2 regions of the Robertmurraya sp. genome follow, and region 2 is predicted to be linked to the other one. Evidence: riboswitches for the same ligand, from Rfam matches in the RefSeq annotation. Region 2 holds a riboswitch; the other holds the start of a gene.
What was found. A riboswitch is a leader RNA that binds a small molecule or an ion and turns the genes downstream of it on or off. The one in region 2 is predicted to bind glycine.
Positions count from the first base shown of each region.

Region 1: another riboswitch for glycine. It lies ahead of ACGLXV_RS03380 (ACT domain-containing protein); the one in region 2 lies ahead of gcvT (glycine cleavage system aminomethyltransferase GcvT).

Region 1 is NZ_JAKFCQ010000027.1:68,512-72,946, reverse strand. Features, by position in the region: gene ACGLXV_RS03390 (glycoside hydrolase family 43 protein) at 1-45, shown strand, start outside; gene ACGLXV_RS03385 (PFL family protein) at 99-1,460, opposite strand; gene ACGLXV_RS03380 (ACT domain-containing protein) at 1,478-1,753, opposite strand; glycine riboswitch at 1,844-1,921, opposite strand; gene ACGLXV_RS03375 (ABC transporter substrate-binding protein) at 2,443-3,414, shown strand; gene ACGLXV_RS03370 (sugar ABC transporter ATP-binding protein) at 3,503-4,435, shown strand, end outside.
Region 2 is NZ_JAKFCQ010000115.1:4,612-9,046, reverse strand. Features, by position in the region: gene gcvPA (aminomethyl-transferring glycine dehydrogenase subunit GcvPA) at 1-601, opposite strand, end outside; gene gcvT (glycine cleavage system aminomethyltransferase GcvT) at 618-1,730, opposite strand; glycine riboswitch at 1,870-1,961, opposite strand; gene ACGLXV_RS15265 (DEAD/DEAH box helicase) at 2,130-3,818, shown strand; gene ACGLXV_RS15260 (YqhG family protein) at 3,796-4,435, shown strand, end outside.

The DNA of each region.
Region 1 (4,435 bases), on a different contig from region 2:
TTATCTGTTTCAGAGAAGGATGGCAAACTAGTTGTAGAAAAGTGAAAGAAAAACTGTGTACCAAATGGTTTACACAGTTTTTTCTTCATTCTAGAAAATTAATTAATCAGTGCTTGTAGGGGTGCGGGAATTCTTCCGCCACGATTAATCATTTTTTGTGAGCTGAATGGATTTACTCCCATAACCGGTGCTCTCCCAAGAAGTCCTCCAAATTCAACCATTTCTCCTTCTTGTTTTCCAGGTACAGGGATGACCCTTACTGCTGTTGTTTTTTTGTTAATCATTCCTATGGCCGCTTCATCTGCAATCATTGCGGATAGGGTAGCAGGGGTAACATCTCCTGTTATAGCAATCATATCAAGGCCGACTGAACAGACGCATGTCATTGCTTCAAGCTTTGATAAACTTAAAGCACCGTCGATAATTCCTCGAATCATTCCATTATCTTCACTGACGGGGATAAAAGCACCGCTTAATCCACCAACATAAGAACTGGCCATGGCTCCACCTTTTTTTACCGCGTCATTCATGAGGGCCAGGGCTGCGATCGTTCCATGAGTACCCACGCGCTCAAGACCGATTTCCTCTAAGATTTCTGCAACACTATCATTAATGGCGTTGGTAGGAGCCAAAGAGAGGTCCATAATTCCAAACGGAATGCCGAGCCGCTTGGCTACCACTCTACCAATAAGCTCACCTGCACGTGTAATCTTGAACGCTGTTTTTTTGATAATATCAGATACTTCTCCTAGGTCAGCTTGTGGGTGTTTTTTTAACGCGTTCAATACGACGCCAGGACCGCTAACTCCAACGTTAATAACAACTTCGCCTTCTCCAGCTCCATGAAAAGCTCCTGCCATAAATGGATTATCTTCAACTGGATTACAAAATACGACGAGTTTAGCACAAGCGATACCATTTTGATCTTTTGTTCGCTCAGCTGCTTCTTTGATAACATATCCTAATTGCCTTACCGCATCCATATTGATACCGGTGCGAGTGGTGGCGACTGAAACTGAGGAGCAAACGCGCTCTGTTACACTAAGTGCTTCTGGCAAGGCTTTAAGTAAGGTCTCATCACCTTTAGAAAATCCTTTGTGAACAAGGGCAGAGAATCCTCCGATAAAATCTACACCTAATTGCTTTGCGGCTAGGTCAAGAGTTTTTGCAAGCTCCACGGTTTGTTCAACGGTTGCACTTCCTAGGATTTCAGCAATTGGGGTAATAGATATACGCTTATTAATAATCGGAACGCCAAATTCCTTTTCCGCTTCTTCTGCTACTTTCGTTAAATCCTTAGCATAAGTAGTTATTTTATGAAATACATTTTGCTGCATTTTATGGAAATCGGAATCCGCACAATCACGGAGACTGATTCCCATTGTTACTGTTCGGATATCAAGGTTTTCCATCTGCACCATTCGTATTGTTTGAAGGATTTCATCCATTGCAATTGTCATATACAGTCACCACCTATCTATATTCTGTGCATCGCTTGAAAAATCTCTTCAAGCTGAATGTTTATTTTTAAGTCCATTTCCTCTCCAACTAAATCCAGTTGGTCACGGAGTTTTGACAAATTTTCATTTCCGGTCACGTCAATAATCATCATCATGGTAAAAAAGTCTTGTAAAATGGTTTGGCTGATATCCAAAATATTCATATTATTTTCAGCGAGAATAGTTGTCACTTTTGATATTATGCCAACCTTGTCCTTTCCAATCACACTTACCACTGCACGTCTTCTTTCCATTCGTTCCACCTCATTATTTTTTTGAAATAAAAAAAGATTGGAGTATCTCCAATCTCGGGTAAGAAGAGTGTGCAAAATATTATTATGCAAACATTCTCTTCTGTCCTTTTGCCTGAGATTGTGAATCCTTCGGCGCCGTATACATACGGTCTCTCCAGAAGCTGCTCCGGTAATAGTTTGATCCACTACCATCATGGCGGCTGTATTGAATTAAGTAAGATATTATCAATAAATAATAATTCAGTCAATTAAAATTTGTGAAAAATAAAAAAAGACCATATCAATTTTGAGTTTTCTGAAAATTAATATTGAAAAATGGTAAAAAAGAACATATAATCAAAAATGAGCATAAACGAGCAAAAACATCCACGTTTATGACTGAATGTAAACGTTTTATGAAAGCGCTATATTTTTTGGGGGTGAGGCTTATACATAATAAAGGAAAATCTACTAGATACTGAATTTCTATTTTCCTGTAACAAAAAAGGCAAGAAAAAAGTACGATTCAGGGGGACCCACGGCCAAATGGAAAAAACCCCTAAATCATACCTCTATTTGAGTATGCCTAAAATTCTTTAGAATTTTAGAACTCATTTTTATGGTATGGCAAAACAAACTTTTTTTCAAGATTTGTATTTTGAAAAACAACTATTATTCTAGGAAATTATTATTTGGAGGTTTTGATAACCATGAAAATTATAAAGAAATTTCACATTATTTTATTCGTATTACTCTTAACTTTATTAAATGCTTGTAGCAGTGGAGAGAGCTCTTCTACCAATGCTACGGATGAAAATAATACTGATGATAAAGAAAAACAACTTAAGATCGGGTTGACCGTTCCAACTTTAGGGAATCCATTCTTCGTAGCAATGTCCAAAGGGGCTGAAGAAGTTGCTGCTAAGTATGATGCTGAAGTCATTACAGTGAGTGCAGATCATGATCTGGCAAAGCAAACGGCTCAAATTGAAGACTTTATTACAAAGAAAGTGGATCTCATTTTGCTAAGTCCATTTGATTCGGCTGGGATTGCAGGTGCAGTTAGTCAAGCAAAAGCAGCTGGAATTCCAGTTGTCGCTCTTGACGGTTTTGCAGAAGGAGGTATCGACTCAGTTGTGATGTCAGATAATGTTCAAGCGGGGAGATTAGCTGCCGAGTACCTAGTAGAGCAATTGAATGAAAAAGGAAATATTGTCATTATTGATGGACCTCCTGTATCAGCGGTCACAGATCGAATTAAAGGCTTTAATGAAGTGATAAGCAAATATCCTGACATTAAAGTAGTTGCTAACCAGAACGGTGAAGGTAACCGTGAGAAGGCGCTAACTGTAATGGAAGGAATATTATCCGCAAATAAGAAAATTGATGCCGTTTTTACTATTAATGACGAAGAAGCTGTCGGAGTACAAATTGCTCAAGAACAAGCTGGTAGAGAAGATGAGTTCTTTCTCGTAAGTGTTGATGGTGCTCCTGCTGCAGTTGATGCACTGAATAAAGGTGGTAGCTTTGCAGGTACTTCAGCACAGTTCCCTAATCAAATGGTGATTGATGGTGTAGCTTTAGCATTAAAAATAATAGATGGAGAGAAAGTAGACTCAGAAGTTCTTATCCCTACTGAATTCATTACTCAAGAAAATGTTGATTCATATAGTGGGTGGTAATCAGTACCCCTCGCAATGAAAAGATAAACATAGTGCTCTAATATCGAGCACTATGTTTACACCAAATGTAGTGTAGGGAGGGGCAGTAATGAACGGAACGAAAGAGAAACATACGAAGCATCAATCTATAAATGAACAACCTATTATGAGTATGAAGGACGTATCAAAGCAGTTTTCTGGTGTGAAGGTGTTACAAAACGTTGATATTGAACTTTATAAAGGGGAAGTTCATGCATTAATGGGTGAGAATGGTGCAGGGAAATCTACTTTAATGAAAATAATGGCAGGAGTGTATCAGCCTGATGGCGGATCAATCGTATACAAAGGTGAAGAAGTGCGGTGGAATCATCCCATGGATGCTAGAAGCAAAGGCATTAGTGTTATTCATCAAGAGATAAGCTTATCGCCTAACTTATCCATTGGAGAAAATATATTAATGGGTACCTCGTTGAAGAAAAATAGAATCGGTTTAATTAGCTGGAATGATATTTATGAAAAAGCTGAAAAAATTTTAATTTCCATTGGTTCTTCATTGGATCCTCGAGCGGATGTTAGTTCATTAAGTGTCGCTCAACAACAAATGGTGGAGATTGCTCGTGCATTATCACTTAACTCAGAAATATTAATCATGGATGAACCAACGGCATCTCTTACTGATAAAGAAATAGAGAAGCTTTTTACGATCATAGACGAATTAAAAAGAAAAGGTGTTGCGATCGTTTATATTTCCCACCGAATGGACGAAATTTTTAAGATTTCCAATCGTTTTACCGTACTTAGAGACGGTTGCTTGGTCACGAGCGGTCCAATATCGGAAACAAATCCTACGCATCTAGTAAAACTTATGGTAGGACGAGAATTAAATGAGCTGTTTGTAAGAGAGAGAAGCGAAAATGATACAGGAGCGAAGAATCAACAACCAGTACTCGAGTTGAAAGGTGTCTCCGACAAAAAAATCGTGAAAAATGTCTCGTTGAAGATTTATCCTGGGGAAATTGTTGGTTTAGCAGGACTTGTTGGA
Region 2 (4,435 bases):
CGCTCTTTAAAGCATCTAAATCAGTGACACCATCTTTGTATGGAATCTCTACGACTTCTACGTATTGTCCTTTTGCATATGTCTTGACTACATCCTTTGTTTCTGGATGTACCGTACTAGAGAGAAGCACCTTTTTACGCTTCGTATGACCTGAGCTTAGCATCGCTGCTTCTGCCAAAGCGGTCCCTCCGTCGTACATAGAAGAGTTAGCAACGTCCATACCTGTTAATTCACAAATCATTGTTTGAAATTCAAAGATCGCCTGTAACTCACCTTGTGAGATTTCCGGTTGATAAGGTGTATACGCTGTGTAAAATTCTGAACGTGAAAGAACATGATCAACAATGACAGGCATGTAATGATCATACACACCAGCTCCTAAAAAGGAAGTATGTGAGCGTAAGTCGGCATTTTTAGAAGCCAAAAGTGTTAATTCTTTTAATAAGGCTGTCTCCGATTTAGCTTTTTTAATATTATATTCTCCCTTAAACTGAACACTTTCTGGAATATCGTTAAAAAGCTCCTGTACATCGGAAATTCCGATCTCTTCTAGCATGGCTTTTTTATCGGTTTCTGTCATTGGTAAGTAGCGATGCTTCATGACTTTTGTTCCTCCCTTATTTCTTTTCCCTTTTATAAAATGGTGTTGGTACTACCTTCACCTTCAAGCGTTTCCCACGAATCTCAATTGTTAGCTCCGACTCTCTAGATACGACTGCTGAATCAACTAACGCTAAGCCAATATTTCTTTTCAACGTAGGTGATTGTGTTCCAGTTGTTACTTCTCCTACTAGTTGTTCACCCACATACACCGGATATCCATGTCTTGGGATGCCTCGGTCAATCATTTCAATTCCTATTAGTTTACGAGGAACTCCAGCTTCCTTTTGTTGCTTTAAAGCTTGCTTCCCAATAAAATCTTCTTCCTTATTTACTTTTACAGCGAAACCAATACCCGCTTCTAACGGAGAAATAGTGGAAGAAAGTTCCTGACCATAAAGGGCCAAATTAGCCTCGAAGCGAAGGGTATCACGAGCGCCTAAGCCACAAGGAAGAACGCCTTCTTCTTTACCTGCCTCAAGAATTGTTTCCCATAGGAAAGACGCATCCTCACTTTTACAGTACACCTCAAAGCCATCTTCTCCGGTGTACCCAGTTCTTGAAACAAGCGCCACTTTTCCTCCAATGGAAACATTCTCTTGGAATTTAAAATATCCAATTGTCGAAAGGTCAACTGTTTCAACTAGCTTCTGGAGAACCTGTTCGGCAAGCGGCCCTTGAAGAGCTAACTGGCCCATTTGTTCAGAAAGATTTTGAAGCCTTACATCCCCTTCAACATGATCGTTTAACCATGTAAAGTCTTTTTCGATATTTGAAGCATTTACAACAAGCAAATAATAGTCGTCATTCAATTTATAGATTAGAAGATCATCGACAGTACCACCATTCTCGTAGCACATAGCAGTATATTGTGCACCACCAATTTGCAGCTTCGATACATCATTGGTCATCATTTTTTGAAGAAAGGCCAAACTGTCTGTCCCTTTCACTTCAATTTCTCCCATATGAGAAACATCGAACAATCCTGCCTTCGTTCTTACAGCCTCATGTTCTTCTTTAATGCTTGAAAATTGAACAGGCAGTTCCCATCCTCCAAAGTCAATGGTTTTCCCACCATACTGTTGATACACGTCAAAAAGCGGTGTTCTTTTTAGTTGCGCCACTATCATTTCCCCCTTATAAAATCATAAAAAAAGGACAGAGACCCCCCTCTTTGCTTAAGAAAGGTCTCTGTCCTGGCACCTGAAAGTTTACCGTTTGGCTGTCCCCTTTGGTGGCTTCAAATGAATGAAGCGCTCTCCAGAGCTGCGTCAAACAAGAGTTCTTTTGCCTGAGAGATTCACAAATTTTTGTTTGCTCCTTCGGCGCTACTTTGAAGTAGTCTCTCCCCTTGTTCTCATTCGCATTATAAAAATTCCCAATTTGGATAATACTAAGCTGTACTTGTAGAACATTCGTCAAAATAAATTATAATGTGACAAATTTCAAAACTTTTAAGATATTATCATCCTACCATTTCGAAACCCATACGGCAATATATTTATCGATCAAAAAAGGGAGTTGTTTTTATGTCGGTAGAGATTGAGTTTGATTCCTCTTGGCAGGAGGGGCTGATAGAGAAAATTTCAAATGACGGCCCTTGGGGGAACTTTGAGTTATATAAGCTAGCGGTAGAGGTAGAAAAACATACAGTTATTGATAATTTCGAGGGATTACAAGCTCCCAAACATCTTCCCAATTTAACACCGCTTCCCCATCAGCTAGAAGTCGCCAAGCAGGTAGTTGAAAACATGAACGGAAAAGCCATCCTTGCAGATGAAGTAGGTTTAGGGAAAACGATCGAAGCAGGACTTATCTTAAAAGAATATATGATCAGAGGTCTTGTAAAAAAAGTTCTCATTCTTGTTCCCGCCTCCCTCGTTACCCAATGGTCATATGAGTTAACAAGTAAGTTTTATATTCCGGCAGTTTCACAACGTAAAAGCTATGTGTGGGAACAATGTGATGTGGTCGTATCTTCTATTGATACAGCTAAACGGGCTCCACATAGAGAAATCATTCTCTCCCTAGATTATGATCTTATTATTATTGATGAAGCACATAAATTAAAAAACAATAAAACAAAAAACTATGAATTTGTACAAAGCTTAAAGAAAAAATTCTGCTTACTTCTTACAGCAACCCCAATTCAAAATCGAGTTGGTGAGATTTTCAACCTTGTCTCTCTCTTAAAACCTGGTCACCTAGGAAATGAATCTGTGTTTAATGAAAAATATAAGAAGGATTCCCGAGATATTAACGATAATGAACATTTAAAAGAGCTTGTGAATAAAGTGATGATCAGAAATCGTCGAGCAGACACAGGTATTGAATGGACGAAGAGACAAGTTGAAACAATCCCTATTGAGCTTACTAAGGAAGAGCAGGATTTGTATGATTCTGTTACTGAACTACGGTCAGAGGGAGACTGGACAACTACATCCGCTTTCTCAGTTATGACTCTGCAAAGAGAAGCATGCAGCAGTAGAGAAGCCGTCTTTTTCACATTAAAAAATATGCTTGAAAAGAAGGAAAACCCATCAAAGGAATATCAAGATCAAATCACATATTTAATCGAGAAGGTAAACGCCGTTCATACGAATTCCAAGGCCGTTAAAGCTCTTGAACTGATACAAAAGGTAAATGATAAAGTCATTATATTTACGGAATATCGAGCCACTCAACTCTATCTTCAATGGTTTCTAAAGCAAAATGGAATCAGCTCCGTTCCCTTCCGCGGAGGATTTAAAAGAGGAAAAAAAGATTGGATGAGACAGCTCTTTGAAAACAATGTACAGGTCCTTATTGCAACCGAAGCAGGAGGAGAAGGAATCAATCTTCAGTTCTGTAATCATATTATTAATTTTGATCTGCCTTGGAATCCTATGAGACTAGAGCAACGAATCGGAAGAATTCATCGCCTAGGGCAAGAAAAAGACGTGATGATTTATAACTTTGCAACTAAAGGGACAGTGGAAGAACATGTCCTTAAGCTACTACATGAAAAAATTAATTTATTTGAAAAAGTGATTGGTGATCTCGATGATATTCTTACTCGTTTAGAGTTTGGTAGCTTTGAGGATCATCTTTCAGATATATTCGGAAACTCCACCTCTGAAGGGGAAATGCGAATAAAAATGGACAACCTAGCTTCCATGATTCAATTTGCTGAAGAAGTAAAGGATGGTGATTATCGTGCAGCAACAGGAAATTCATAATTTTTTGGTGAAGTACTTTACTGCTAACCAATGTGAAATACTCGAGAATACCGGTTCATATTTAACTGTGCAATTAACGATTGAACTAGATAAGGAATTAATGAATCGCCCGTTTTATTGGCATTACTTAGAAAAAACAGGTGGAGTTCCAAACCCTATGAAACTTACGCTTATTACGGATCAAAAAAAGACACCTGACGATATTAAAGGAGAGGTCATACACTTTGGTTCACCAAGACTTCATCAAATATTTAACTCAACTAAAAACCTTGCTGGGTATATTCGGCTCTATGAAGATCATCAAGCAACCATGGGTCAACAAGTACCATTGCGTCCTTGGTTAGGTATGAATGTAAAAATCTCCTATCAATGTGACCGTAAAAGAGACGTCTTTCGGTCGATAGGTCTACAATTAATTAATGGACAAATAATCGAGAACTTCCACGATGAACTAATAAGATTACAATTAGCTCGCAAAATACCTGATTACTCCTTTACCTTATCACCACTTATTATGCCGAATAGTGGGGTAACACGAATTCAGAATATGATTCGTTCAAACATTCTAGAAGAAGATCATTCCTGGGCAAACGAGGCTAGAGAACGCTGGTCAAAAG